4 regions of the Serratia sp. LSHTC3 genome follow, and region 4 is predicted to be linked to each of the others. Evidence: riboswitches for the same ligand, from Rfam matches in the RefSeq annotation. Region 4 holds a riboswitch; each other region holds the start of a gene.
The links. A riboswitch is a leader RNA that binds a small molecule or an ion and turns the genes downstream of it on or off. The one in region 4 is predicted to bind thiamine pyrophosphate.
Positions count from the first base shown of each region.

Region 1 (7,083 bases), 560 kb from region 4:
CGGGCAGGGGGCGGCGTACGATCTGTTTTTATCGCGCACGCTGCAGCAGGCGCAATTGGTGCGGGCGGCAACCTCCGCCGAGGCGATCGCGCTGTTTTTCGAACGGGGGCTGGAGGCGGCGGCCGGCGTGCGTCAACCGCTGTTGGCCGCCGCGGCCGCCCATCCCGGCTACCGAGTGCTGGACGGACATTTTACCGCCATCCGCCAGGCGATGGCGGTGCCGCGGCAAAACATGCAGGGCGCCGCCTATGTGAACGCGTTTATCGAACGCTGCAAGGCCAATGGGCTGGTGAAGGCGGCCCTGCAGCGCAGCGGCCAGGGCGAAGTGACGGTGGCGCCGCCGGCCGCCTCGGCGTGATCAGTTCAGCTCCACCGCGTACTGGTCTACCGGGGTGATTTTCTTGATCAGCTTATTGTCGAACAGGAACTGTTCGTAAGCCTGGTAGCGGGCCCGATCCAACTTGGCCGGATCGCGCGCGAACAGCGGCAGGCTGGCTTGCCACGCCTGTTTGTTCAGCTCGGTATTCAGCTCCGGGTGCGCCTTGGCGAACGCCAACCAGGTGTCCTGCGGGTGCGCGTGCAGGTAGTCGCTGCCTTGCTTCAGCGCGACGAGGAATTTGCGGATTTTCGGCTCGTTCACCGCATCGCGGTTGGCGACGATGATCAGCTCGTCGTAGGCCGGCACGCCGTAATCTTCGACGTTGAACACCACCGGTTCTTTACCCTGCAGCTTGAGCTCCAGCGCTTCGATGTTGCGGTAGCCGCCGATCACCGCATCGACCTGGCCCGCCAGCAGGGCGCTGGTCAGCTGGAAGTTGACGTTGATGAGCTTGATATCCTGCGGTTTGAGATGCTCGTGTTCGACCATGGTGGCCAGCGTCGCCTGTTCGATGCCGCTGACCGAGTAACCCACCGTTTTGCCTTTGAGATCCGCCGGCGAGGTGATGTTTTTATCCAGCGCGATCACCGTATTCAGCGGCGTGTTGATCAGCGTGCCGACGCGCATCAGCGGCAGGCCCTGATCGGCGAAGAAATGCAGCTGCGGCTGATAGGTGATGGCGAGGTCGGCCTGTTTGGCGGCCACCAGTCGCGGCGGCAGCGCCGGATCGGACGGCGGCACGATCTTGACGTCCAGCCCTGCGGCCTTGAAGGCGCCGATCTGCTCGGCCACCATAATCGGCGCGTGATCGGGGTTGATGTACCAGTCGAGCACCAGCGTCAGCTTGTCGGCCGCGCCGGCCTGGCCGGTGAGGGCGGCGCCGAGCAGCAGCCCGCAAACGGTTTGTTTGATCATGGTCGTTCCTTTATCCCTGGTTATGGTTGCAATCATCAGTCGTTTTCCGGCGCCCAGGCGATCAGGCGCCGCAGCAGCGCATCCACCGCGGCCCACAGCAGCACGGTCATCAGCACCAAAATAAACAGTGCGGCGAAGCAGACGTCGGTCTGCATGCGCGCATTGGCGTTCAGCATCACATAGCCCAGCCCTTCGGCCGAGCCGACCCATTCGCCGATGATGGCGCCGATGGGCGCGACGGCGGCGGCCATGCGCAGGCCGGAGCCGAAGGCCGGCAGCGCCGCCATTAGCCGCACGTGCCGCAGCTGCGCCCAGCGCGAAGCGCGCATCGTGCGCGCCAGATCGAGGTAGTCGTTGTTGACCCGGCGCAGCCCGTCGAAAAAGGCCGACACCACCGGGAAGAAGATCACCAGCACCGCCATCGCCACCTTGGCGCTCATGCCGAAGCCGAACCACAGCACCAGCAGCGGGGCCAGGGCGAACACCGGTATCGCCTGGCTGGTGAGCACCAGCGGCATCAGCCAGCGCTGCAGGCGCGGCGAGAAAATCATGCACAGCGCCAGCGCCGCGCCGAGCAACACGCCCAGAACCAGCCCGCTGACGATTTCCGAAGCGGTGACCAGCGTGTGCCAGGCGAGATAGCCGCGCCCGTCCCACAGCGCCTGCGCCACTGCGCCCGGCGTGGGCAGCAGAAAGGCCGGAATGCCGCTTTGCGCCGCCAGCCACCACAGCAGCAGCAGGCCGACAAACACCGTCAGCCCGCGCCGCAGGCGGGTGAGTCCACGCTCTTGGGCACTATTCATTGTGCAGCCCTCACCAGCTGCTGCAGCAGCTCGGCCTGGCTTTTCAGCAGGTCGGCGTCATCCGGCGCGCGCGGCGGTAGCCCGCTGATGCGGTGAGTATCGTCGAGGCCCAGCGGCCAGGGCGACAGCACCAGCAGCCGGTGGCTCAGGCGGCAGGCTTCCATCGGATCGTGGGTGATCAACAGCACGGTATTTTGCGCCAGCAGCTCGGCGGCCAGGCTCTGGATCTCGGCGCGGGTAATGGCGTCCAGCGCGGAAAAGGGTTCGTCCATCAGCACGATCGGCTGGCGTTCGTAGAGCGTGCGGGCGATGGCGGCGCGCTGGCGCATGCCGCCGGACAGCGAGGCGGGCAGGCTGCGGCCATGCGCGGCCAGGCCCACGCGCTCCAGCAGGTGCGCCGCCCAAACCCGATCCGGCGTTTCGCCGCGCAGCCGCGAACCGAGGGCGACGTTCTCTTCGATGGTCAGCCACGGGTAAAGCAGATCTTTTTGCCCCATGTAGGCGATGCGCCCGGCGATCGGCAGGCCGTCGCTGCCGGTCACCGAACCAGAGCTGGCCTGCGCCAGGCCGGCGATGATCTTCAGCAGGCTGGTTTTGCCGGCGCCGCTGGCGCCGAGCAGGGCGACGAAGCTGCCGCCGGCGATGTCGAAGCTCAGCCGGTCGAAGACGATGTGCTGACCGAAACGCAGGCTGAGATCCCGCACCTGGATACCGGGCGGGAGAAGCGGAGAGGTCATGAGGCGTTCAGCCCCATCTGCCAAAATGCCGACTCCAGTTGGGTGGCGGTGGTGAAAATCTGCGCCAGCTCGGTGAAGCGATCCTGTGCGCCGCGCTGCCGACCAACGGTTTCCAGCAGTTCGATGGCGGCGCGTACGCCGGCCAGATAGCCCTCGTCGCCGTAGTTGCGGATCCAGGAGGCGTAAGGATTGCCCTCCATCTGGGTGGCGGGATCGTACAGCAGCCGCAGGCCGATTTCGGCATAGCCGGCCACGCAGGGCAGCAGACCGGCCAACAGATCGAGGGCGTCGCCGGCATGGCCGATATCCAGCACGTAGCGGGTGTAGTTCATGGTCTCCGCCGCTTCCGGCTGGGCGGCGATCTGCGCTTCGCTTAGCCCCCATTCGGCGCAGTAGGCCACGTGCAGCGGCAGCTCGGCGACGATGCCGTTGAGCGAGGCGGTGGCGGCGCGCATCTCCGGCAGGGTGCGCAGCTTGCTGACCAGCAGCGCGTAGGCGCGGGCGAAGTGCAGCAGGAACAGATAGTCCTGGGTCAGGTAACGGCGAAAAGCGCGTTCAGGCAAGGTGCCGGCGGCCAGCTGCTGCAGAAACGGGTGATCGACGTAGTCCTGCCAGTGGCTGCCGGCATGGTGGCGCAGCCGGCCGTAAAGACCGCTTTCGAACAGGGTGGTGATGGACATGGGACCTCCTTGAGTCAGTGGAGATCCGGGCACGCTGAGGTATGAACAGGCAACGGGTGATTGCGTTGTTGCCTAACCGTCCCTTCGCTGGCATGACCCAGATCAGGTTCAAAGGGTTCGGCTTGCGCCATCTCAGCCCGTAACAGGACACCCCTCGGAGCTGCCTGTTATACGACATTTGTTTTTTGATTACAATCGCCGGGCGGCGCGGCGGCAATCGGTTCGTTTAGTGCGATCGGGGGCGATTTTGCTGGCGCAAGGCGCGCGGTTTTTGTCACTGTAGGCCGATGATTTTGCCTTTGAGGACGATGCCCGATGAAAAAGATTGGTTTTCTCTCGTTTGGCCACTGGACGCCTTCCGCCCAGTCCGGCACCCGTTCCGCAGCGGATGCGCTGCTGCAGTCCATCGATCTGGCGGTTGCCGCCGAAGATCTGGGCGCGGACGGCGCCTATTTTCGCGTGCACCACTTCGCGCGCCAGCTGGGATCGCCGTTCCCGCTGTTGGCCGCCATCGGCGCCAAAACCCAACGTATCGAGATCGGCACTGGCGTGATCGACATGCGCTATGAAAATCCGCTGTACATGGTGGAGGACGCCGGCGCGGCGGATCTGATCGCCGGCGGGCGGCTGCAGCTCGGCATCAGCCGCGGCTCGCCGGAGCAGGTGATCGACGGCTGGCGCTATTTCGGTTACGCCCCGGCCGAGGGCGAAACCGACGCTGACATGGCCCGCCGCCATACCGAAGTCTTTCTGGAAGCGCTGCGCGGCGAAGGGTTCGCTGAACCCAATCCGCAGCCGATGTTCCCCAATCCGCCCGGGCTGTTGCGGCCGGAGCCGTTTTCCGCCGGGCTGCGCGATCGCATCTGGTGGGGCGCCGGTTCGAACGCCACCGCCGTCTGGGCGGCGAAGCTGGGCATGAACCTGCAAAGCTCGACGCTCAAGAATGACGAGACCGGCGAACCCTTCCATATCCAGCAGGCCAAGCAGATCCGCGCCTATCGCGCCGCCTGGCAAGAGGCCGGCCATGCGCGCGAGCCGCGGGTTTCCGTGAGCCGCAGCATCTTTGCGCTGGTGGATCAGCGGGATCGCAATTACTTCGGTGGCAGCGGCAAAGAGGGCGATCAGCTGGGATATATCGACGCGCAGACCCGGGCGATCTTCGGCCGCAGCTATGCCGCCGAGCCGGACGCGCTGATCGAGCAGCTGGCGCAGGACGAGGCCATCGCCGAAGCGGATACGCTGCTGCTGACCGTGCCTAACCAGCTGGGCGTGGATTATAACGCCCACGTTATCGAATCGATTTTAACCCATGTCGCGCCGGCGCTCGGCTGGCGCTAAACGGAGGAGTGGCATGTCACGCATTTTCATTACCGGTTCGGTCGACGGGCTGGGCCGCGCCGCCGCGCAAACGCTGTTGGAGGAAGGGCATCAGGTGATCCTGCATGCGCGCGCCCCCGGCCGTCTGGAGGCGGTGCGCGATCTGCTGGATCAGGGCGCGCAGGCGGTGATTGGCGATCTGTCCGAGGTGCAGCAGATCCGGCAGGTCGCCGAGCAGGTGAATCGTCTTGGCCGCCCGAATGCGGTGATCCACAACGCCGGCATGTTCACCGGGCCGCAGGTGATGCCGGTGAACGTGATGGCGCCCTATCTGCTGACGGCCCTGATCGAACGCCCCGATCGCATCGTCTACCTGAGCAGCAGCATGCACTTTGACGGCGTGGCGGAACTGAACGGCGTGGACTGGCTTGGCGGCGCAGCCGGCTCCTATTCGGACAGCAAGCTGTTCGTCACCGCGCTGGCCGCCGCCGTGGCGCGCCTGTGGCCCGGCGTCATCAGCAGCGCGGTCGATCCCGGCTGGGTGCCAACCAAAATGGGCGGCGCGGATGCGCCCGACGATCTGGCGCTGGGACACGTGACGCAGGCGTGGCTGGTGAGCAGCGATGAGCCGCAGGCACTGATTTCCGGCGGCTATTGGCATCATCAGCAGCGGTTCGAGCCTCACGCCGCGGTACACGACGAGGCGTTTCAAACGGCGCTGCTGGCGCAATTGGCACGCGCCGGCGGGGTGAACCTGCCGCAGGCTTGATGGCCGTTCCTTCCTGGCCCGTCGGTGATTATCGGCGGGCTTTTTTATACCCGCAGGGTGAACCGACGGGGCTTTTCTTATACAGTGGTCGCCTGGCCTGTTTTGATTGTTATTTATATTATCGCCATGCACTCATTCCTGATTATCGTCCCTGAAGGGGGCATGCTGTTCGAAGCGGCGGGCATCGCCGATATCCTGATGCAGGCCAATCGCCTGAGCCCTGCCGAGACGCCGCTGTATCAGATCGCGGTCGCCACCACGCAATCTCACCGGGTGGTGCACGGCCTGTCCGGGCTGAGCCTGTTGGCCGATCATCGCCTGGCGGATCTCGATCCGGCCCTGCCGCGCGATACCGTGATCGTCGCCGGCAAGGGGGCGACCGAAGAAGAGGGTGCCCTGGTCGCCGATTGGCTGCGCCGCGCGGCGCCGCAGGCGCGCCGTATCGCTTCCGTTTGCGGTGGCGCACTGCTGCTGGCCGAAGCCGGGTTGCTGGACGGGCGGCGGGCGACCACCCACTGGCGGCTGGCGGAAACGCTGCAGGCGCGCTTCCCGCGGGTGCAGGTCGAAAACGGCCCAATCTACGTGCAGGACGGGCCGATCTGGACCTCCGGCGGCGTCAGCTCCGGCTTCGATCTGACGCTGGCGCTGGTGGAGGATGATTACGGCTTCGTGCAGGCGCGCGAAGTGGCGCAGGACTTGGTGATGTTTCTGCGCCGCCCCGGCGGGCAGGCGCAGTTCAGCCGCTACCCGCTCAACCAGGCCAAATCGCCGGGGCCGATCCGTGACCTGCAATCCTGGATCCTGGAAAACCTCGCCGACGATCTCAGCGTCGATCGGTTGGCCGAGCGCGTGGCGATGAGCCCGCGCAACTTTACCCGGGTGTTCACCCGCGAGACGGGCATTTCTCCCGCCAAATTCGTCGAAGAGGGGCGGTTGCATACCGCCAGGCAGCGCCTCGAACAGAGCGCGGAAGGTATCGAGCAGATTGCCCTGGCCACCGGCTTCGGCAACGGCCTTAACCTGCGGCGGGTGTTTGAGCGCAAACTGCAGCTGACCCCGAGCGAATACCGCGAACGCTTTCATGCGCGCAATTTGGCGTAAATTGATTGGTAAACGTCATTTACGCCGCTTCTGGTCGGCGCTAGATTTTAGGCAAAGTCCACAAATGAGGAGTGCATCATGGTGAGAGTAGGCATTAACGGCTTCGGCAGGATCGGGCGCAACGTGCTGCGCGCGGCGCTGGGGCGCAGCGATTTTGAAGTGGTGGCGATCAACGATCTGACCGACAGCAAGACGCTGGCGCACCTGCTGAAATACGACACGCTTTCCGGCACGCTGGCGGCCAGGGTGGAAGCCGGCGACAACCAGCTGCTGCTGGACGGCCGGCCGATTCAGGTGTTTTCGCAGCGCGATCCCGCCGAAATCCCCTGGAGCAGCGTGGGCGTGGACGTGGTGATCGAAGCGACGGGCTTCTTTACCGATA
Region 1 is NZ_JBXUNP010000001.1:716,183-723,265, forward strand. Features, by position in the region: gene AC2CGI_RS03410 (transporter substrate-binding domain-containing protein) at 1-358, shown strand, start outside; gene AC2CGI_RS03415 (ABC transporter substrate-binding protein) at 359-1,294, opposite strand; gene AC2CGI_RS03420 (ABC transporter permease) at 1,330-2,097, opposite strand; gene AC2CGI_RS03425 (ABC transporter ATP-binding protein) at 2,094-2,834, opposite strand; gene AC2CGI_RS03430 (TenA family protein) at 2,831-3,514, opposite strand; TPP riboswitch at 3,577-3,679, opposite strand; gene AC2CGI_RS03435 (LLM class flavin-dependent oxidoreductase) at 3,830-4,852, shown strand; gene AC2CGI_RS03440 (SDR family NAD(P)-dependent oxidoreductase) at 4,866-5,600, shown strand; gene AC2CGI_RS03445 (GlxA family transcriptional regulator) at 5,727-6,701, shown strand; gene gap (type I glyceraldehyde-3-phosphate dehydrogenase) at 6,780-7,083, shown strand, end outside.
Region 1: it holds a riboswitch for thiamine pyrophosphate, as region 4 does, so the genes downstream of both, AC2CGI_RS03430 (TenA family protein) here and thiM (hydroxyethylthiazole kinase) in region 4, are expected to answer to the same signal.

Region 2 (7,083 bases), on a different contig from region 4:
GCCGGCACGCGATCGATACTGATCCCGCCGATCGCCACCGTCGGGTAATCCGCCAAACCGGCGATGTGGCGTTTCAACTCCGCCAGCCCCTGTGGCGCCGAAGGCATGTCTTTGGTCTGAGTGGGGAAGATGTGCCCCAACGCGATGTAGGACGGTTTCACCGCCAGCGCGCGCGCCAGTTCGGCGTCGTCATGGGTGGAGACCCCCAGCCGCAGCCCGGCGCGGTGAATGGCCGCCAGATCGGTGGTATCGAGATCTTCCTGGCCCAGATGTACGCCGTAGGCGCCGTGCTTGATCGCCAGCCGCCAGTAGTCGTTGATGAACAGCCGCGCCTGATAACGCCGGCCCAGCGCGATGGCGGCAGCGATATCCTCTTCGACCTGCTCATCCGGCAGGTCCTTGATGCGCAGCTGGATGGTGGTGACGCCGGCCTCCAGCAGGCGAGCGATCCATTCCACGCTGTCGACGACCGGGTAAAGCCCCAGTTTGTGAGGCGTTGCCGGGAAGGGGGTCGTGATATCAGTCATTGCTGGTCTCCTCCTGCAAATTGCCGGCGCTGTGATACAGCTCGCTGCCGCGGGCGCGGAACTCGGCGGACATTTTCTCCATGCCGGTCAGCTGCACCTCGATCGGTTTGGCGGCCTCTTGGGCGGCGGCGTAGTCGCGCACCTCTTGTGAAATCTTCATCGAGCAGAATTTCGGCCCGCACATCGAGCAGAAGTGGGCGATCTTGCCGGATTCCTGCGGCAGGGTTTCGTCGTGATAGGCGCGCGCGGTGGCCGGATCGAGCGCCAGATTGAACTGATCTTCCCAACGGAATTCGAAGCGCGCCTTGGACATGGCGTTATCGCGGATCTGCGCGCCCGGATGGCCTTTGGCCAGATCGGCGGCGTGAGCGGCGATCTTGTAGGTGATCAGGCCCTGTTTGACGTCCTCTTTGTTCGGCAGGCCGAGGTGCTCTTTCGGCGTGACGTAACACAGCATGGCGCAGCCGAACCAGCCGATCATCGCCGCGCCGATGCCGGAGGTGAAATGGTCATAGCCCGGGGCGATATCGGTGGTCAGCGGGCCGAGGGTGTAGAATGGCGCTTCGTGGCAGTGTTCCAGCTCTTCGGTCATGTTGCGGCGGATCATCTGCATCGGCACGTGGCCTGGGCCCTCGATCATCACCTGCACGTCGTATTCCCAGGCGATTTTGGTCAGCTCGCCCAGCGTATGCAGTTCGGCGAACTGGGCTTCGTCGTTGGCGTCCTGAATTGAGCCGGGGCGCAGGCCGTCGCCGAGCGACAGCGAAACGTCGTAGGCGGCGCAGATCTCGCAGATTTCACGGAAGTGCTGATAGAGGAAGTTTTCCTGATGGTGCGACAGACACCATTTGGCCATGATCGAGCCGCCGCGCGACACGATGCCGGTCAGGCGTTTGGCGGTCATCGGCACGTAGCGCAGCAGCACGCCGGCGTGGATGGTGAAGTAGTCGACCCCTTGTTCCGCCTGTTCCAGCAGCGTATCGCGGAACATCTCCCAGGTGAGGTTTTCCGCCACGCCGTTGACCTTCTCCAGCGCCTGGTAGATCGGCACGGTGCCGATGGGCACCGGGCTGTTGCGCAGGATCCATTCGCGGGTTTCGTGAATGTAGCGGCCGGTGGAGAGATCCATCACGGTGTCTGCGCCCCAGCGGGTGGCCCACACCAGCTTCTCCACCTCTTCTTCGATCGACGATGTGACCGCCGAGTTGCCGATATTGGCGTTCACCTTCACCAGGAAATTGCGGCCGATGATCATCGGCTCCGCCTCCGGGTGGTTGATATTGGCGGGAATGATAGCGCGGCCGGCGGCCACTTCCTGGCGCACGAACTCCGGCGTGATGTTGTCCGGCAGGTTGGCGCCCCAGCCCTGGCCCGAATGCTGGTGGCGCAGCACCTCGCCGCGAATGCGTTCGCGCCCCATGTTTTCGCGGATGGCGATGAACTCCATCTCCGGGGTGACGATGCCGGCGCGGGCATAGTGCAGTTGGGTCACGCACTTGCCCGGTAACGCCTTGCGCGGCAACGGCAGGTGTTCGAAACGCAGGTGATCGAGGCCTTCGTCCGCCAGCCGCTGTTGGGTGAAGCCGGAGCTGGCGCCGCTCAGGGTGGCGGTATCGCCGCGCGCGTCGATCCAGCCTGCGCGCAGCTTGGTCAGGCCCGCGTGCACGTCGAGCTCGGCCTGTGGATCGCCGTACGGGCCGGCGGTGTCATACACCGGGATCGCCTCGTTGGGTTCATACTGCGGGCTATCTTTGCTGCCGCCGATCAGGGTCGGGCTGAGCTGAATTTCGCGCATCGGCACCTGGATATCGCGGCGCGAACCCTGCAGGTAGATGCGGCGTGAGTTTGGGAAAGCCATGCCTTGCAGGGTGTCGATAAACTGCTGGGCGGCTTCGCGTTGCGCCTTACGGGCGCGCGGTGGATTAACGTTAGACATAGCAAGTTCCTACCAGTGTGTTGGGTTGGGAAAGTTGCTTGTCTGGAGCTCGGAGGGAGTAATGATGGTGGCCGATAAGGCAGGGCACCCGCAAGGGGAAGGCCGTGTCTGTGGCGATAGATTACTCTTGTTCCCTTCGCGGGTATTAACCCGATCAGGTTCCGCGGATCCCGAATTAACGGTCTCAGCCTGGCTGATTCGATGAACAAATCAGGCGCTAGGCACTCCGACAAGATGCCCCCCAGTATAGGAGGGATAAGAAAAAAAACTATAAAATTTTAACGCGCCGGATCCAGCGCCTGGTCCGGCAGCGGTTGCTGCGTGGCTTCCGCTTCCAGCAGGATCAGCTTATCTTCCAGCGCAAAGCGCGCCGCCAGCGTTTCGCCGATATCCGACAAGGCCTGGTGGAATTCCAGACAAACCTCCTGATCGATATCCACTTCGGTATAGCGATCGTGGAACGCCATGATCTGTTCGGTATTGGCCCACAGCTTGGGGTAGATGTTCACCGCCAGCGACATTTTCGGACTGGCTGCGCCTTCCACTTGTTTGATAATTCTGTCATAGATATGAAAATGCCCTGCGGAGAGGTAATCCACCAGGTTATGGCAAAAGTTCTCCAGCGCTTTTTCATTCAGCGGCGTATGCTTTTCTTTATTCGGTTTGAGGCCTACCAGCGTGCAGTAGGCGACCAGCAACTGCTTGCGGGCCTGAAGCCATTGATCAACTAATTCATTACTACCGCCAACGCGCTGAGTCAGCCTTTCCAAACGGTTGAGCATGTTTGACTCCGTGTAAGTAACAAAAGTAACCGGTAAGTTATTAAAATGTAACAAAGCCGATTTGTAGAGTGCCAGTGAAGCTGAGGTTGTGCAACAACGATATGGAACTTGCATTAACGGGCAATGAAAACGGCTGGTGGATCGTCAGCCATGAAAGCAAACTTTGGTTACCGAACGGTGAATTGCCGTCGGGGACCGCCGCCGCCTTCGGCCTGCAGGGCCACATGGCGCGCGTCATCGGTGAGTGGGAGGGCGCGCCGGTCTGGCTGGTGCGCCAGGCGATGCCGCGGGAGATGGGGTCGGTGCGTCAGTTGTTGGATCAGGATCGTGGTCTGTTCCAGCTGGCCGGGCGCGGCGTGCAGTTGGCGGATTTCTACCGCTCCCATCGCTATTGCGGCTACTGCGGCCATGAGATGCACCTCAGCCGCACCGAAAGCGCCTGCCTGTGCGGCCATTGCAAGGAGCGCTACTACCCGCAGATCGCGCCCTGCGTGATCGTCGCCATTCGGCGCGACGATCAGATCCTGCTGGCGCAGCACGTGCGCCATCGCGGCGGCATTCACACGGTGCTGGCCGGTTTCGTTGAAGTGGGCGAAACGCTGGAGCAAGCGGTAGCGCGCGAAGTGATGGAAGAGAGCAATATTGAAATCAAGAACCTGCGCTACGTCACGTCACAACCCTGGCCGTTTCCGCACTCGCTGATGATGGCCTTTATGGCCGATTACCACCAGGGTGAGATTCGTCACGATCCCAAGGAGCTGCTCAATGCCGGCTGGTATCGTTACGACCAACTGCCGTTGTTGCCGCCGCCCGGCACCGTGGCGCGCCGCTTGATTGAGGACACCGTGGCGCTGTGCCGGGCAGAATAATGTACAATGGCCGGCAGATTATTAAGGGAGCCCCATAAATGACTGAGTTGAAGAACGATCGTTACCTGCGCGCGCTGTTGCGTCAGCCGGTGGATGTGACCCCCGTATGGATGATGCGCCAGGCCGGTCGTTATTTACCGGAGTATAAGGCGACTCGCGCCCAGGCCGGTGATTTCATGTCGCTGTGCAAGAACGCGGAGCTGGCCTGCGAGGTTACGCTGCAGCCGCTGCGCCGCTACGCGCTGGACGCCGCCATCCTGTTCTCCGACATTCTCACCATTCCCGACGCCATGGGGCTCGGCCTGTACTTTGAAGCCGGCGAAGGCCCGCGTTTCAGCTCCCCCGTCACCTGCCGCGCCGACGTCGACAAACTGCCGGCGTTCGATCCGGAAGTGGAGCTGGGCTATGTGATGAACGCGGTGCGCACCATCCGCCGCGAGCTGAAGGGCGAAGTGCCGCTGATCGGCTTTTCCGGCAGCCCGTGGACGCTGGCTACCTATATGGTTGAGGGCGGCAGCAGCAAGGCCTTCACCAAGCTGAAGAAGATGATGTATGCCGAGCCGGCCACGCTGCACCTGTTGCTGGACAAGCTGGCGGACAGCGTGATCCTTTACCTCAATGCCCAGATCAAGGCCGGCGCGCAGTCGGTGATGGTGTTCGACACCTGGGGCGGCGTGCTGACCGGGCGCGATTACCGCGAGTTCTCTTTGCACTACATGCACAAGATCGTCGATGGCTTGCTGCGTGAAAACGACGGCCGCCGCGTGCCGGTAACGCTGTTCACCAAAGGCGGCGGGCAGTGGCTGGAGGCGATGGCCGCCACCGGCTGCGATGCGCTGGGGCTGGACTGGACCACCGACATCGCCGACGCGCGCCGTCGCGTAGGCGACAAAGTGGCGCTGCAGGGCAATATGGATCCGTCGATGCTTTATGCTTCTCCGGCGCGCATCGCGGAAGAAGTGGAGACCATTCTGGCCGGTTTCGGCCACGGCAACGGTCATGTGTTCAACCTGGGCCACGGCATCCATCAGGATGTGCCGCCGGAGCACGCCGGGGCCTTCGTCGAGGCGGTACACGCGCAGTCGGCGAAATACCACCGTTAAGGATCCGATGTGACCGATATGGCGGCTCTGCGCGCCGAACAGCTGCGGCGCGCCGCTGAAGTCATTCGCTACGACGAGCTGCCGGCCGAACCGCCGGCGTTCATCGCCGGCGCCGATGTGGGCTTCGAGCAAGAGGGCGCGGTGACGCGCGCCGCCATCGCCATCCTGCGCTATCCGTCGCTGGAGCTGGTGGAGTATCAGGTGGCGCGCATCGCCACCGTCATGCCTTATATCCCGGGTTTCCTGTCGTTTCGCGAATACCCGGCGCTGTTGGCCGCCTGGGCGCAGCTGCGGCAAAAACCGGGGCTGATCTTCGTCGATGGGCACGGCGTTTCACATCCGCGGCGCCTCGGCGTCGCCAGCCATTTCGGCCTGCTGGTCGATGTGCCGACCATCGGCGTGGCCAAGAAGCGCCTGTGCGGCAAATTCGCGCCGCTGGACGCCGCCGTCGGCGCGCTGTCGCCGTTGGAAGATAAGGGAGAACAGCTGGGCTGGGTATGGCGTAGCAAGGCGCGTTGCAACCCGCTGTTCATCTCTACCGGTCACCGCGTGGGCGCCGACAGCGCGCTGGCGTGGGTGCAGCGCTGCATGGCGGGCTACCGTTTGCCGGAGCCGACCCGTTGGGCCGACGCCATCGCTTCGCGCCGTCCGGCGTTTCAGCGGTGGTTGCAGCAGCATCCGGAGGTGTCGCCATGAGCGATTTCGGGTACACTGCGCCGCAGATAACGCGTAAGAGAGTAAAGCATGCTACGTAACCCGATTCATTTACGTCTGGAACGGCTCGAGGGCTGGCAACATTTGACCTTTATGGCCAGTTTGTGCGAGCGTATGTACCCGAATTACCAGATGTTCTGCAAACAGACCGAGTTCGGCGATCCGGCGGTTTATCGCCGCATTCTGGATTTGGTGTGGGAAACGCTGGTGGTGAAGGATGCCAAGGTCAACTTCGACAGCCAGCTCGAGAAGTTGGAAGAGGCGATTCCGTCGGCGGAAGATTACGATCTTTACGGCGTTTACCCGGCAATTGATGCCTGTATCGCATTAGGGGAACTGATCCATTCGCGGCTCGGCGGGGAGACGCTGGAGCACGCCATCGCCATCAGCGAAACATCGATTCGTACCGTGGCGATGTTGGAAATGACCCAAGCCGGTAAGGAAATGACCGACGAAGAGTTGGAAAGTTTGCCTGCGGTAGAGGAAGAATGGGACATTCAATGGGAAATTTTCCGCCTGTTGGACGCCTGTGAAGAGCGCGACATAGACCTGATCAAGGGGCTGCGATCCGACCTGCGGGAGGCCGGTGTCAGCAACATCGGGATAAATTTAGCGCAATAAGGCAACAAAACGTGATTTAACGCCTGATTTGTCATGCCTTAAGGCTTCACATCCGCACCCTGTCTGGTCTACATTTGGGGGGCGTAAAAAAAGTGGCTATCGGTGCGTGTATGCAGGAGAGTGCTGTCAATCGGCATATCCGTCGCACTCGATGCTTTGCAAACGATAAACACACTGTAAGGATAACTTATGAACAAGACTCAACTGATTGATGTAATCGCGGACAAGGCTGACCTTTCCAAAGCACAAGCTAAACTGGCTCTGGAATCCACCCTGGCTGCAATTACTGAGTCTCTGAAAGAAGGTGATGCAGTACAATTGGTTGGCTTCGGTACTTTCAAAGTAAACCATCGTAGCGAGCGCACTGGCCGCAACCCACAGACTGGCAAAGAAATCAAAATCGCAGCAGCCAACGTGCCTGCGTTCGTTTCTGGCAAAGCACTGAAAGACGCCGTTAAATAAGACCGCGCCTCGGTGAAAAGATTAAACAGGGGGGCGATGGCGCCCCTTTTGTTTACTCGTCGGGCGCTC
Region 2 is NZ_JBXUNP010000012.1:4,067-11,149, reverse strand. Features, by position in the region: gene thiE (thiamine phosphate synthase) at 1-527, opposite strand, end outside; gene thiC (phosphomethylpyrimidine synthase ThiC) at 520-2,463, opposite strand; TPP riboswitch at 2,578-2,702, opposite strand; gene AC2CGI_RS23635 (Rsd/AlgQ family anti-sigma factor) at 2,742-3,245, opposite strand; gene nudC (NAD(+) diphosphatase) at 3,347-4,114, shown strand; gene hemE (uroporphyrinogen decarboxylase) at 4,153-5,217, shown strand; gene nfi (deoxyribonuclease V) at 5,227-5,913, shown strand; gene AC2CGI_RS23615 (YjaG family protein) at 5,962-6,552, shown strand; gene hupA (nucleoid-associated protein HU-alpha) at 6,742-7,014, shown strand; gene AC2CGI_RS23605 (DUF1481 domain-containing protein) at 7,051-7,083, shown strand, end outside.
Region 2: it holds a riboswitch for thiamine pyrophosphate, as region 4 does, so the genes downstream of both, thiC (phosphomethylpyrimidine synthase ThiC) here and thiM (hydroxyethylthiazole kinase) in region 4, are expected to answer to the same signal.

Region 3 (7,083 bases), on a different contig from region 4:
AGCACCCCGGCCAGGATCACCCCGGTAGAGATGCTGTTGGTGAACAGCGTGGTGGCGGCGCCCGGCCGGCCCGGCATCAAATCCTGAAAATAGAGCATGCCGATACCGGCGACGATGCCGATAAACACCGCGTTGAGCAGCTGCAGCGCGATCAGGGCCGGCTTGGTCGCCAACACCGTCAGCCCGAGATAAAACAGCACGCCCGCCGCCACCGCCAGCAGCATCATGTTGCGCTTGCCGAAGCGTTTGACGTAATAACCGGCCAGCAGCATTGCCGGGATTTCCAACCCGGCGGCGGTGCCCATCAGCACCCCGGCCAGCCCTTCCGGCAGCCCGAGATCGGCGGTGATATACAGCGGCATATCGATGATATACAAGGTATTGCAGGTCCACATCAGCATCGAAGCGATGAACAGCAGCCGCACATCGCGATTGCGCCAGGCGCTGGCGGGCGCGATCGGCGCAGACATCCCGCCCTGCAGCTCCCCATTCTCCGCCGCACGCGGCACCGAAGGCAGCATAAACCCTACCAGCAGCACGCAAACCGCGAAGGTGGCGGCGGCGATCAGGAACATCACGGTGAACCCATAGTTCAGCGCCAGCGCAAACGACAGCGGCGGGCCGATCACCCACGCCAGCGAAAGCTGGGCGCGCATCACCGAGCTGAACATCACCACCTCACGCGCCTCGCTGTCGGCGTATTCCCGCGCCAACGCGAAAATCTGCGGCATGGCGGTGTTGGCAACGGCGGACATCAGCACCCCGGCGGTGATCAGCGTCAGGTAGTCGCGGTTAAAGGCGAACAGCAGGCAGTTGCCGACCGCCATCAGGCAGCACAGCAGGATCAACCGGCGCCGATCGCCGCGGGTATCGGAGCGCTTGGCCAGCAGAAAACTGACCACGATGCCGGCCACGGCGTTGGCGGTGTAAAACAGCCCTACCCACAGCGGCCGCACTTTGACCTCGGTGGTCAGAAACAGACTGAGCGTCGGCGTCAGCAACGCGCCGGCGATGCCGGAGAGAAAAGCGATCAGCAGGAATGCGGCAAAGATGGGGTTAATGCGCAGTGACAACCGGCTCATGCGTTGCATATCGTCTTCCCTGACCTCAAAGCAGAAGAAAGAACCTTAAGCCACGGCGAGAAAAATGCAAGCGCATCGCCATGACCGCGCATAAAAAAACCAGTGGGTCACCCCACTGGCTGGTGAAACAGCACCATTACTCAGAAACTTGTTGCCGCAGCCCCTACAGGTGCTCGCGATACTGCTTATCGGTCATCTCTTTAATGTCCCATTGCGTCAGGTGCGCCAGCATCGCCAACCGCGCCTGTTCGGGCACCACGCTCAGCCAGTCGGCTCGCTGGCGGCGCACCGCGCTGAAATAGCGCTGATAGAACTGCCTGGATAAGAAAGCTTTCATGATTACGCCCTCCCCTTTCATTGATGAAAATTATCGGCGTAATATAGGGAAAGAAAAATTGACGAGTTGAAGCGGGAGCGTTCCTCTTTTATGTCCACGTCCAGATTGCAGCAGCAGTTCATCCGCCTGTGGCAGCGCTGCCACGGTGAAACCACCGACACCACGCTGCAGGATCTGGCGGAGGTGCTCAGCTGCTCGCGGCGCCACGTGCGCTCCCTGCTGAGCGCCATGCAGCGGGAAGGCTGGCTCACCTGGCAGGCGGAGTCGGGGCGCGGCAAGCGTTCGCGGCTAACCTTCCACTACACCGGCCTGGCGCTGCAGCAACAGCGGGCCGAGGAGCTGCTGGAACAGGATCGCATCGATCAGCTGGTGCAACTGGTGGGCGACAAAAATGTGGTGCGCCAGATGCTGCTGTCGCAGCTGGGGCGTAGCTTCCGCCAGGGGAAACACATTCTGCGGGTGCTCTACTACCGGCAGTTGTACAACCTGCTGCCCGGCTCGGCGCTGCGGCGTTCGGAAACCCATCTGGCGCGCCAGATCTTCAACGGTCTGACGCGCATAAATGAGGAAAACGGGGAACTGGAGTCCGATCTGTCTCACCATTGGCAGGCGTTGACGCCACTGCACTGGCGATTTTACCTGCGCCCGGCGATCCATTTTCATCACGGCCGCGAGCTGGAGATGGCGGACGTCATTACTTCTCTCTCGCGTCTGACCTCGCAACCGCTGTTCTCGCATATCGAGAGCGTCACCTCGCCGACGCCATTCGTGATTGACGTGCATCTGCGCAGCCCCGACCACTGGCTGCCCTGGCTGCTGGGCAGCGTGCACGCCATGATCCTGCCGCGCGAATGGCGCGAACTGCCGGATTTCGCCCGCCATCCGATCGGCACCGGCCCCTATCGCGTAGTGCGCAATCTCCCCAGCCAGATGAAGATCCACGCCTTCGACGACTATTTTGGCTACCGGGCGCTGATCGACGAGGTGAATATCTGGGTGCTGCCGGAGTTCTCCGAAGAACTGGTGCATTCCGGCGTACAGCTGCAGGGCGATGAAACCGGCAACAACGAACTGGAAAGCCGGCTGGAAGAGGGCTGCTATTTCCTGCTGTTCGACCGGCGCTCCCCGCTGGCCGCCGATCCCGCCATTCGCAGCTGGCTGTGCGAATTGATCAATCCCATTTCGCTGCTGAGCCACGCCGGGCCGCTCTACCAACGCTACTGGTCGCCGGCGTACGGCCTGCTGCCCCGTTGGCACCACAACCGCGCGCTGGCGCAGCAGCCCAAACCGGCGGGGCTGACCGAACTGACGATGACCCACTTCAATGAGCATTCGGAGTTTCACGCCATCCGTCAGGCGATCGAGCCGCTGCTGGCGCAGCACGGCATCCGCCTGATCGTGCAAAGCGTGGATTACGCCACCTGGCACCAGGGCGACGCGCGCAGCGATCTGTGGCTTGGCAGCGCCAACTTCTATCTGCCGCTGGAGTTTTCGCTGTTCGCCACGCTGTACGAACTGCCGCTGATGCAGCATTGCATGAACGAAGATCTGGCGCAGGACGCGGCGCTGTGGCGCGCCAACCGTCTGCCGCTGGCGGAGTTCTGCCAGCGTCTGGTCAGCAACCACCAGCTGCATCCGCTGTTCCACCACTGGCTGCAGCTGCACGGCCAGCGCAGCATGCGCGGCGTGCGGATGAACACCCTCGGCTGGTTCGACTTCAAGTCCGCCTGGTTTGCCCCGCCGGAGACATAAGCGCCTTTCGCCCAAGTCGGTTAATCTTTACAATAGCGCCGTCTCAACGGGGTGCGGAGAGCCGGGCCGCGTAATAAGCCTGATTTTCCGCTGAGAGCACACCCGTCGAACCTGATCCGGTCAATACCGGCGGAGGGATTTGAGCCCAGCGAACCGGCGACGCCGCCTCGCCCCCTCAGATGCCCTTGCCCCCTTATTTTTCAGGAGTGCAACGTGGTCAAAAAATATCTGCCCTGCTTATTGCTGCTGTGCGCCGCGCCGGCGTTCGCCAAGCCGACGCTGACGGTTTACACCTACGATTCCTTCGCCGCCGACTGGGGCCCTGGCCCGGCGGTGAAAAAAGCCTTCGAGGCCGAATGCGACTGTGAACTGAAGTTCGTGGCGCTGGAAGACGGCGTCTCGTTGCTGAACCGCCTGCGCATGGAGGGCAAGAACAGCGCCGCCGACGTGGTGCTGGGGCTGGACAACAACCTGCTGCAGGCGGCGCAGCAAACCGGCCTGTTCGCGCCGAGCGGCGTCGATACCGCCAGGCTGACGGTGCCGGGCGGCTGGCAGGACGCGACCTTCGTGCCTTACGACTACGGGTACTTCGCCTTCGTCTACAACAAAGAAAAACTGAAGAACCCGCCGAAAAGCCTGCAGGAGCTGGTCAGCAGCGACCGCAACTGGAAAGTGATCTACGAAGATCCGCGCACCAGCACGCCGGGGCTCGGCCTGCTGCTGTGGATGCAAAAAGTGTATGGCGACAAGGCGCCGGCCGCCTGGCAGCAGTTGGCGAAGAAGACCGTCACCGTCACCAAAGGCTGGAGCGAAGCCTACGGCCTGTTCCTGAAAGGCGAAGGCGATCTGGTGCTCAGCTATACCACCTCTCCCGCCTACCACCTGATCGAAGAGAAAAAAGACCTTTACGCCGCCGCCACGTTCAGCGAAGGCCACTACCTGCAGGTGGAAGTGGCGGGCAAGCTGAAAGCCGCCAAACAGCCTGAGCTGGCCGAGCGTTTCATGCGGTTCATGGTGACGCCGGCATTCCAGAACACCATCCCGACCGGCAACTGGATGTACCCGGTGATCAACACCCCGCTGCCCGTCGGCTTTGAGCAGATGAACGTGCCGCAGACCGCGCTGCAATACAGCGCCGAAGAGGTGGCCACACAACGCGGCGGCTGGATCCGGGCATGGCAAACCGCCGTCAGCCGCTGATCCCCCGCTGGCTCTGGCCGGGGCTGCTGGCCGCCGGCCTGATCCTGCTCGTCGCCGCGCTGGCGCTGGGTTCGCTGTGGCGTCACGCGCCGGACAGCGACTGGCGCAGCCTGTGGCAGGACAGTTACCTGTGGCACGTGGTGCGCTTCACCTTCCTGCAGGCGCTGCTGTCGGCGCTGATTTCGGTGCTGCCCGCCATTCTGCTGGCGCGCGCGCTCTATCGCCGCCGTTTCCCCGGCCGGCAGTTGTTGCTGCGGCTGTGCGCCATGACGCTGGTGCTGCCGGTGCTGGTAGCGGTATTCGGCCTGCTCAGCGTCTATGGGCGCCAGGGCTGGCTGGCGACGCTGTGCGGCTGGCTGGGCGTCGAGTATGGTTTCTCGCCCTACGGTCTGCAGGGCATTCTGCTGGCGCACCTGTTCTTTAACCTGCCGCTGGCCACCCGCCTGTTGCTGCAGGCGCTGGAGAACATTCCGGTAGAGCAGCGCCAGCTGGCCGCTCAACTGGGTATGAGCGGCTGGCAGCAGTTCCGCTTCGTCGAATGGCCGGCGCTGCGCCGCCAAATCCTGCCGAGCGGCGCGCTGATCTTCATGCTGTGCTTCGCCAGCTTCGCCACCGTGCTGTCGCTGGGCGGCGGGCCACAGGCCACCACCATCGAACTGGCGATCTACCAGGCGCTGAGTTACGACTACGATCTGGGGCGTGCCGCCATGCTGGCGCTGATCCAGCTGGGCTGTTGTCTCGGGCTGGTGTTGATCAGTCAGCGCCTGAGCCAGGCATTGCCGGTGGGGCATACCCACGCCCAGCGCTGGCGCAATCCGGATGACAGCCTGTGGCGACGCGTCGGCGATTTTCTGCTGATCGCCGCCGCGCTGTTGCTGCTGCTGCCGCCTCTGCTGGCGGTGATCGCCGATGGCGCCAACCAGGCTATCCTCAACGTACTGCGCCAGCCGGTGCTGTGGCAGGCGCTGTTCACGTCGCTACGCATCGCCCTCGGCGCCGGGCTGCTGTGCGTGGCGCTCACGATGATGCTGCTGTGGAGCAGCCGCGAGCTGAAACTGCGGCAGCAGCTGCGCGGCGGCCAGGCTCTGGAGCTCAGCGGCATGGTGATCCTGGCGATGCCGGGCATCGTGCTGGCCACCGGCTTCTTCCTGCTGCTGAGCGATACCGTGGGGTTGCCGCAGTCGCCCTATGCGCTGGTGATCCTCACCAATGCGCTGATGGCGGTGCCCTATGCACTGAAGGTATTGGAGAACCCGATGCGCGACCTCGCCGAACGTTACAACCCGCTGTGCCTGTCGCTGGATATCCGCGGCTGGCGACGGCTGCGGCTGATCGAACTGCGCGCCCTGCGCCGCCCGCTGGCGCAGGCGCTGGCCTTCGCCTGCGTGCTGTCGATCGGCGACTTCGGCGTGGTCGCCTTGTTTGGCAACGAGCATTTCCGTACCCTGCCTTTTTACCTGTATCAGCAGATTGGCGCCTATCGCAGCAACGACGGGGCGGTGACCGCGCTGCTGTTGCTGCTGCTGTGCTTCCTGTTGTTTACCCTGATTGAACGCTTACCGGGCCGCCATGCTGACGCTTGAAAAACTGACCTACCTGTATGACCACCTGCCGATGCGCTTTGATCTGCGCATCCAGCCGGGCGAGCGCGTCGCGGTGCTCGGCCCCAGCGGCGCCGGTAAAAGCACCTTGCTGAGCCTGATCGCCGGCTTTCTGCCGGCGGCCAGCGGCCGGCTGCTGCTGAACGGCGAAGACCACACCGCCACGCCGCCGGCCAAGCGGCCGGTGTCGATGCTGTTTCAGGAAAACAACCTGTTCGCGCATCTGACGGTGGCGCAGAACATCGGGCTGGGGTTGGATCCCGGTCTGCGCTTGACTGCGCAGCAGCGTCAACAGCGAGAACACATCGCCCGTCAGGTCGGCCTGGAAGAGCATCTGGAGCGCCTGCCGTCGCAACTTTCCGGCGGCCAGCGTCAGCGCGCCGCGCTGGCGCGCTGTTTGATTCGCCAACGGCCGATCCTGCTGCTCGACGAACCCTTCTCGGCGCTCGATCCGGCGCTGCGCAACGAGATGTTGCAACTGCTGCAGACGGTATGCGAACAGCGCAACCTGACGCTGCTGATGGTGTCGCACAACCTCGACGACGCCGCACGCATCGCGCCGCGCACGCTGCTGGTGGTCGACGGCCGCATCTATTACGATGGCCCGACGCAGGCCCTGCTGGACGGCAGCGCGCCCGAAGCGCGCGTGCTGGGCATTTCGGGCAAAGCGTGATCTGACGCGCGTTTTTTATGCTGCGCCAATAAACCTGTTGTGCGAATTTTGCGCCTGTGTTTTTATAAAAACCTGACTTTTTTTACTGATGATAAGGTTCCCTGTGATCGCATCCTCGCTGACTTCGACCCTACTAGTTACCGCGCTACCAGCCGCGGTGGTCGTCGTGCGTGTGGTGGTGGTCGTCGGCAATGCGCCGTAGGGTCCGAATCAACGCATCGATTCCCAAACCCCGCCGGCGCAAACCGGGCGGGGTTTCTTGTTTTAGCACCCTGCCCAGCAAAGCTCACCGGCCTTGAGAAAGGACAGGAACATGGCAACTTCGGGCACGCCTCAACCGGGCACCAGCTTCACCGGCGCACAATTGATCGTTCATCTGCTGGAGCGTCAGGGCATCACCACCGTCGCCGGCATTCCCGGCGGCGCCGCGCTGCCGCT
Region 3 is NZ_JBXUNP010000003.1:462,170-469,252, reverse strand. Features, by position in the region: gene AC2CGI_RS15045 (sugar efflux transporter) at 1-1,091, opposite strand, end outside; gene sgrT (glucose uptake inhibitor SgrT) at 1,246-1,419, opposite strand; gene sgrR (HTH-type transcriptional regulator SgrR) at 1,510-3,171, shown strand; TPP riboswitch at 3,209-3,327, shown strand; gene thiB (thiamine ABC transporter substrate binding subunit) at 3,385-4,371, shown strand; gene thiP (thiamine/thiamine pyrophosphate ABC transporter permease ThiP) at 4,347-5,954, shown strand; gene thiQ (thiamine ABC transporter ATP-binding protein ThiQ) at 5,941-6,645, shown strand; gene ivbL (ilvB operon leader peptide IvbL) at 6,734-6,847, shown strand; gene ilvB (acetolactate synthase large subunit) at 6,959-7,083, shown strand, end outside.
Region 3: it holds a riboswitch for thiamine pyrophosphate, as region 4 does, so the genes downstream of both, thiB (thiamine ABC transporter substrate binding subunit) here and thiM (hydroxyethylthiazole kinase) in region 4, are expected to answer to the same signal.

Region 4 (7,083 bases):
AGCAGGGTATTAACGAGCAGGGTGAGCAGGATGGCGTAGTTGATCGCCACCCATACCCACAGCACCAGTCGTATCACCACTTCCGCCTGCGGAGTGAGATCGACAAAGCTTTGCGTGTAGATCACCACCAGCGCCATCAGGAAGAACAGCACCCCAACCTTGGTCACCCGCATCAGGAACACGCTGAGGAAAAACAGCGCGCTGGAGAGCAAGATGCGCAGCATCGGGTAGTCGTAGGTGAACTTCAGCACCAGGATAGCGGCGCCGATCGCCAGCGTGGAGCTGACGAAAAACAGGATACCGATCGCGCGGGTGATCACGATATTGGACTGCGTGATAAAGAAGACCGCGATCAGCGACAGCGCCAGCCACGGTACCTGCAGCGTCTGCGAGATCACGATGGCGATCGCGCTGGAGAGCAGGGCGCGGATCACCAGGTTTATGCGGCTGTCCGAAGGGCGCAGCTCGTCGATCAACTGGGACAGCCAGCCGCGATACATCGTTTTATTCTTCATGGCGCAGGTTCAGCTTGGCCACCGCCGAAGCGCCCACGCGGAACAGCGCCGGGTTGGGAGCCTCTACCGCGATCTTGACCGGGAAGCGCTGAGAAACGTGCACCCAGTTGATGTTGCGCGACACGTTGGGCAGCCCGCCCAGCACGCTGCCGCCGTCGTCGGGCTGCACGCCGTAGCTGACCGACTCTACCTTGCCGCTGAAGGTCTGGCCGGCGTCGCTCATTAAATACAGCGTGGCCGGCACGCCGGGATGCACGCCTTTCAGGTCGGTTTCGCGGAAGTTGGCGACCACGTACCAGTGGCGGGTGTCGATCAGCGTGAACACCGGTTTGGCGCTGGAGGCATATTGGCCGACGGTGGTTTTCAGGGAGGCGATGCGGCCGTCGAACGGCGCTCGCACCTCGGTAAATTCCAGATTCAGCTTGGCGATGGCGATGTCGGCCTGCACTTCGGCGCGCTGCGCGACCAGGGCTTCGACGCCGCTGACGGCGGCTTCCGCCTGTTTCGCCTGCAGCAATGCGGCCTGCAGTTCCGCCTGCGCCGAGCGCTGGGAGGTGCGGGCGGTTTCCACTTCTTCCGCCGAAACGTAGTTCTTGCCGAGCAGCTTCTGTCGGCGGTTGAGGGTGTCGGTCGCCTGCGCCACCAGCGCCTGCGAGCGTTTGACGATGGCGTTCATCGATTCGGCGTTGTACTGCTGCGCGTTGACCGAACGCTGCGTCAGTTTGATCTGTTCATTCAGCGTGATCAGGCGCGCTTCGCTGGCCGCCAGCGCGTCCTGGTAAGGGCGCGGATCGATGCGGAACAGCAGATCGCCTTGCCGCACTTCCTGGTTGTCGCGGATCGGCATCTCGACGATGCGGCCGTTCACCTCCGGCACTACGTCGATGGTGTCGGCATAGGCGTAGGCATCGTCGGTAGTGGGGGCGTTTTCCACCCGCCAGACGACGACGGCGGCCACGATGAGCGTCAACGCCAGGAGGGTAAGCACCAGCAGTCTGCGCTTGTTGGAGGTTTGTGGTTGGGTCATGGCGTCAGTCTCAGTGGGGGAAAACCAGTAACCAGGTCAGCATGGCGATCAGCGCGGTCAGCGCCGGATACGTCAGCAGCTGCGGCGCCAGCCAGGCGCGTTTTTCCGGGGTGCGCAGCAGCAGGTGGATCGCCACCATGCCCGCCACGCCGCCGCACAGGCAAAACAGCCAGTCGGGGAACGAAGCGCCGAACACCACCATGGACGGTGCCGGTGAGCACCCGGTGAGCAGCAGCGCGGTCAGGCAGGTGATAAGCAGTTTTTTGTCGGGCATAGGGCGTTCTCTGGCGATTGGCTTGGTCGACGGGCCGAATGGAATGACTCTTTTTCAGTGAGTGAGGTCACTGTTTGTCTTCCTCACGCTTGCGCAAGGAGAAACTAGAATAAATACTCTACTCTAAACTAGAGGAGTTAATCTAGTTTTTTGTGTCACCCTGCCTTCGCGGCGGCAAATGGGTATAATGCGTTGATGACAGCGGGCAGAAACGAATATGCAAATCGACGAACACATCACCGGGCGGGAGCCGCAGCAGGAAAGAGGGCGGCAACGCGTACAAACCATTCTGGATTCGGCGGCGGCGATCGTGGCGCAGGACGGGCTGGCGGCGCTCAGCATGCAGCGGCTCGCCAAGCACGCCAAAACCTCCATCGGCTCGATGTATCACTTTTTCCCCGATCGCCACGCGGTGATCAAGGCGCTGGCGGATCGGCACACCGAATCGATCGAGGCGCTGGTGCGCGACATGGCGTTGGCCAGCGACGACGAGTGGAGGCGCCTCTCCGCTGAAGAGGTGATCCAGCGACTGTTTTCTCCCTATGCGCAGTACCTGCGCGAGCACGCCGACTACCTGCCGGTGATGCGGGAAATGAACCTGCCGGATGAAAAGTCCAGCTTCCTGGCGCTGATCGCCCGAGTGCTGCAGCTGCGCCGCCCCGAGACCGCCGAAGCGGAGATCCTGCAGCAAACCCGGCTGTTGCAAAGCCTGGTGGCCGGCACCTTGCACCACATCTTCAAAACGGCGCCGCAGAACGTGGCGTTTACCCTGGCGGAGCTGCCCGGCGTGCTGAGCCTGTATCTGGCGGGAAAAGAGGGAAGCATCGCTTAGGCGCGAGCCAATTTAATCGCTTGTTTGTCCGCGCCGCCGCTGGCATGATCCCCTGCAGGGATTAACGCAATGTTGATCACAACCTATTGATTTTCATGACTCGGGGTGCCCTTCCGCGTGAAGGCTGAGAAATACCCGTATTACCTGATCTGGATAATGCCAGCGTAGGGAAGTCACGGCCGCTCAACCGGCGCCGCCTTCTTGAACGCCGGTTGGGAGGAATATGATCGCTCGACCTGATGCACTACCCGGCGCCCGCGCCGCGGCCTGCCTGACCCAATTCCAACAGCGGCCTCCGCTGATCCACTGCCTGACCAACGAAGTGGTGCAATCGCTGACTGCCAACGTGCTGCTGGCGCTCGGCGCCTCCCCGGCGATGGTGGTGGAGCCGCAAGAGGCGGCGCAGTTCAGCGCGCTGGCCGACGGCCTGCTGATCAACGTCGGTACCCTCAACGCGCTGCGCGCCGAATCGATGCGGGCGGCGGTGGCCGCCGCCAATCAGGCCGGCAAGCCCTGGACGCTGGATCCGGTGGCGGTCGGCGCGCTCTCCTACCGCACCGCCTTCGCTAAACAGCTGCTGGACGAGCAACCGGCGGCGATACGCGGCAACGCCTCGGAAATCATGGCGCTCAACGGGTTGCTGGCCAGCGGCCGCGGCGTGGACAGCGGCGACGATTCCTTGGCGGCATTGCCCGCCGCGCGTGAGCTGGCGCGGCGCAGCGGCGCGGTGGTGGCGGTCACCGGCGCGGTGGATTACGTCACCGACGGCCAACGCGACTGGGCGATCGAAGGCGGCTCCCCGCTGATGACGCGGGTGGTGGGCACCGGCTGCGCGCTGTCGGCGGTGGCGGCGGCGTTTTGCGCCCTGCCGGGCGATCGCCTGGACAACGTGGCGACCGCCTGTCGGGTGATGTCACACTGCGGCGGCCTCGCGGCCAGGCAGGCCGCCGGGCCGGGCAGCTTTACGCCGGCGTTCCTCGACGCCCTGTATCAACTGCGCGGGGAGGATCTGTGATGAAACGTATTAACGCGCTGACCATCGCCGGCACCGATCCCAGCGGCGGCGCCGGCATTCAGGCCGATTTAAAGGCCTTCTCGGCGCTCGGCGCCTACGGCACTTCGGTGATCACCGCGCTGGTAGCGCAGAATACCCGCGGCGTGCAGTCGGTGTATTACATCGATCCGGCGTTCGTCGCCGCGCAGCTGGACTCGGTGTTCAGCGACGTGCGCATCGACAGCGTCAAGATCGGCATGCTGGCCAATGCCGACATCGTACAGGCGGTGGCCGAACGTCTGCGCCATTACCGGCCGGAATTTGTGGTGCTGGATACCGTGATGCTGGCGAAAAGCGGCGATCCGTTACTGGCGCCGGAGGCGGTAGAGTCTATCCGGCGCGAGCTGTTGCCGCTGGTGTCGATCATTATGCCGAACCTGCCGGAAGCGGCGGCGCTGCTGGCGTGCGCGCCGGCGGAAGATGAAGCGCAGATGCGCGAGCAGGGGCGGGCGCTGCTGGCGATGGGCTGCCGGGCGGTGCTGATGAAGGGCGGCCACCTGAGCGAAAGCGAGAGCCCGGACTGGCTGTTTACCGCCGAAGGCGAGCAGCGCTTTACCGCGCCGCGCGTCGCCACCCGCCATACCCACGGCACCGGCTGCACGCTCTCGGCCGCGCTGGCGGCGCTGCGCCCGCGCCATGCCGACTGGGCGGCCACGGTGGCCGCCGCCAAGGACTACCTGCAACAAGCGCTGCAACAGGCGGATACGCTGGAAGTGGGGCACGGCATTGGGCCGGTGCATCATTTTCACGCCTGGTGGTGAGCCAACTTTTTGCCGCAACCGTGGTCTGACTAGTTCAGGCCCGGTTTTATGGGCGAAACCTGATTTAACCTAGGGAGAAGGACTATGACGGGACACCAGGCGCTGCGTTGCGCCCTCTTCGGCGCACTGCTCAGCTTCAGCGCGGGCAGCTTTGCCCAGCAGATCGTCACCACGTCGGATTTGATTCAGCAGCCGGGGTATCAGGCCAGTTGGCAAAACATGGTCAAAGGCCAGGCGCGGATGCCGGGCTGGGCGCGTAAGGGCGTCGGCACCTCTACGCCGGCGCAGAATCTGAACTGGAAAGGCAAAGAGTATCTGGTCGGCAATCTGTGCAAACCGCACGACTGCGGCAACAACTTTTTGATCGTGGCGTTCAGCGCGGATAAATCCCAGGCCTGGGGCGTGCGGGTCGAGGTGGAAGATCGGCCGGAAGCCGTCGATCATCCGAAGAAATACGCCAAGTACCAGTGGCTCGGCAAGCCGGATGAAGACATGAAAGCGCTGCTTAAGCAGCAGTTCGAGAACAATCCCGACTGGAAATGATCTGACCGGGGGCGCTGACGATGCCGCCCCCGGCGTTGATCAGCCGATGCCGGCCTGATGCAGATCGTGCAGGTTGAGCGCCCCCACCAGCACGCCGTCCATGTTGACCACCGGGGCCGCGCTGATGTGCTGTTCGTGCAGCGCTTCCAGCGCTTCGCCGGCGCGCCACTGCTCCGGCAGCCGATAGCCGGGGCGGGTGATCGCCGGGCTGAGCGGATCCTGCAGGCTGTTGCCCTTCACCAGCCAGCGGCGCAGGTCGCCGTCGGTAAACACGCCCACTACCCGCTGCTGCGCGTCGCACACCGCCACCAACCCGAGCCCGGTGCGGCTCAGTTCCAGCATCGCTTCCATCACGTTGGCGCTTTCGCTCACGCGCGGCAGGCGTTCGCCGGTGCGCATCAGGTGATGCACGCGGTTCAACAGGCGCGCCCCCAGGCTGCCGCCCGGGTGCGAGCGGGCGAAGTCTTCCGCATTGAAACCGCGCTGGCGCATCAGCGCCATCGCCAGGGCGTCGCCCATCATCAGGGTGTTGACCGCGCTGGAGGTCGGCGCCAGCCCCATCGGGCAGGCTTCGCGCTCGACGCCGATATCCAGTACGCAGGCCGCAGCCTGCGCCAGCGGCGACTCTTTGCCACCGGTGATGGCGATCACCGGAATGCCGTTCTCCGCCAGCAGCGGCAGGATCAGATCCAGCTCTTTGGCGCGGCCGGAATAGGAGATGAACACCACCACGTCATCGGCGCCGATCATGCCGAGATCGCCGTGCAGCGCCTCCGCCGGATGCACGAAGAACGACGGCGTGCCGGTGCTGGCCAGCGACGCGGCGATCTTCTTGCCGATATGGCCGGACTTGCCGATGCCGGAAATCACCGCTTTGCCGCGGCAGTTCAGCAGCAGCTCGCAGGCGCAGACGAAGTTGTCATCCAGGCGCGCCAGCAGGCGCTGCGCTTCGGTCAGCTCGATCTCCAGCGTTTCGCGGGCAAAGGCGAGCAGGGCGTTGGCGTTACTCATCGGGGTCTCCTACCAGAAGGATATTGATGCCTTTCGCCTGTAGGGCGGCGAGATAATCGGGGTTGATGTCTCGGTCGGTGATCAGCGTATCGACGGCGCTGAGTTCGCACACCACGTTCGGGCTCTTGCGGCCGAATTTCGAGGAGTCTACCAACAGAATAATGCGGCCGGCGGCTTCGCACATCGCCTTGCTGACGTTGTGCACTTCGTTGAAGGTGGTGACGCCGGCGTTGAGATCGACGCCGTCCGCGCCGATAAACAGCTTGTCGAAGCTGAATTGCTGAAACGCCGATTCCGCCAGGCTGCCGTGGAACGAGGCCGACTTCTTGCGGTAGGTGCCGCCGGGCATCAGGATGGTCTGATCGTTGTCCAGCTCCACCAGCGCGTTGACGATGGTCAGGCTGTTGGTCATCACCGTGATGTTGTTGAACTGTGCCAGGTGCGGCACCATCTGCAGCACCGTGCTGCCGGCGTCGAAGATCAGCGAGTCGCCGTCGGCGATCAGCGCCACGGCGGCGCTGGCGATCTGACGTTTTTTCTCGGTGTTGATATGGGTTTTGCGGTCGATCGGCTGATCGCCGTCGTCGCGGCTGAGCACCACGCCGCCGTAGGTGCGGATCACCTCGCCTTCTTCTTCCAGCAGGGTGAGGTCCTTGCGGATGGTGGTGCCGGTAGTGGAGAAATGCTCGGCCAGGGCGTCCACTGCCGTTTTGCCATGCTGCTGCAGATATTCAAGGATAGCGGCCTGCCGCTGCTTTGGTTTCATCGCGATTCCCGTTCACAAGAGTTGGGCATTTCCCCTCGCTGAATAATTCACTATGAAAGGTAATGTCTTTTAATGTGAAAATATCACGATTTGGGTTCAATCGCTAACGATAGTGCAGACTGGCATGCGCGATCCTCGGGGAAGATCACATCCGGGCGCAAATCCCGCTGATGCAACCCGTGTAAATGAGGCAGCGGGCGTGGCCGGGCGAAAACGGTCAGGCCGCGCAGCAACAGGCTGCCGCACACCCGCCGATCGGCGTCGAAGGCCAGCGCCAGCACCACCCGCGGGCGGAAACGG
Region 4 is NZ_JBXUNP010000001.1:157,543-164,625, forward strand. Features, by position in the region: gene AC2CGI_RS00775 (FUSC family protein) at 1-515, opposite strand, end outside; gene mdtN (multidrug transporter subunit MdtN) at 505-1,542, opposite strand; gene AC2CGI_RS00785 (YtcA family lipoprotein) at 1,553-1,816, opposite strand; gene AC2CGI_RS00790 (TetR/AcrR family transcriptional regulator) at 2,034-2,648, shown strand; TPP riboswitch at 2,740-2,836, shown strand; gene thiM (hydroxyethylthiazole kinase) at 2,872-3,663, shown strand; gene thiD (bifunctional hydroxymethylpyrimidine kinase/phosphomethylpyrimidine kinase) at 3,663-4,463, shown strand; gene AC2CGI_RS00805 (inhibitor of vertebrate lysozyme family protein) at 4,548-5,006, shown strand; gene gutQ (arabinose-5-phosphate isomerase GutQ) at 5,046-6,017, opposite strand; gene srlR (glucitol operon DNA-binding transcriptional repressor SrlR) at 6,010-6,783, opposite strand; gene gutM (transcriptional regulator GutM) at 6,867-7,083, opposite strand, start outside.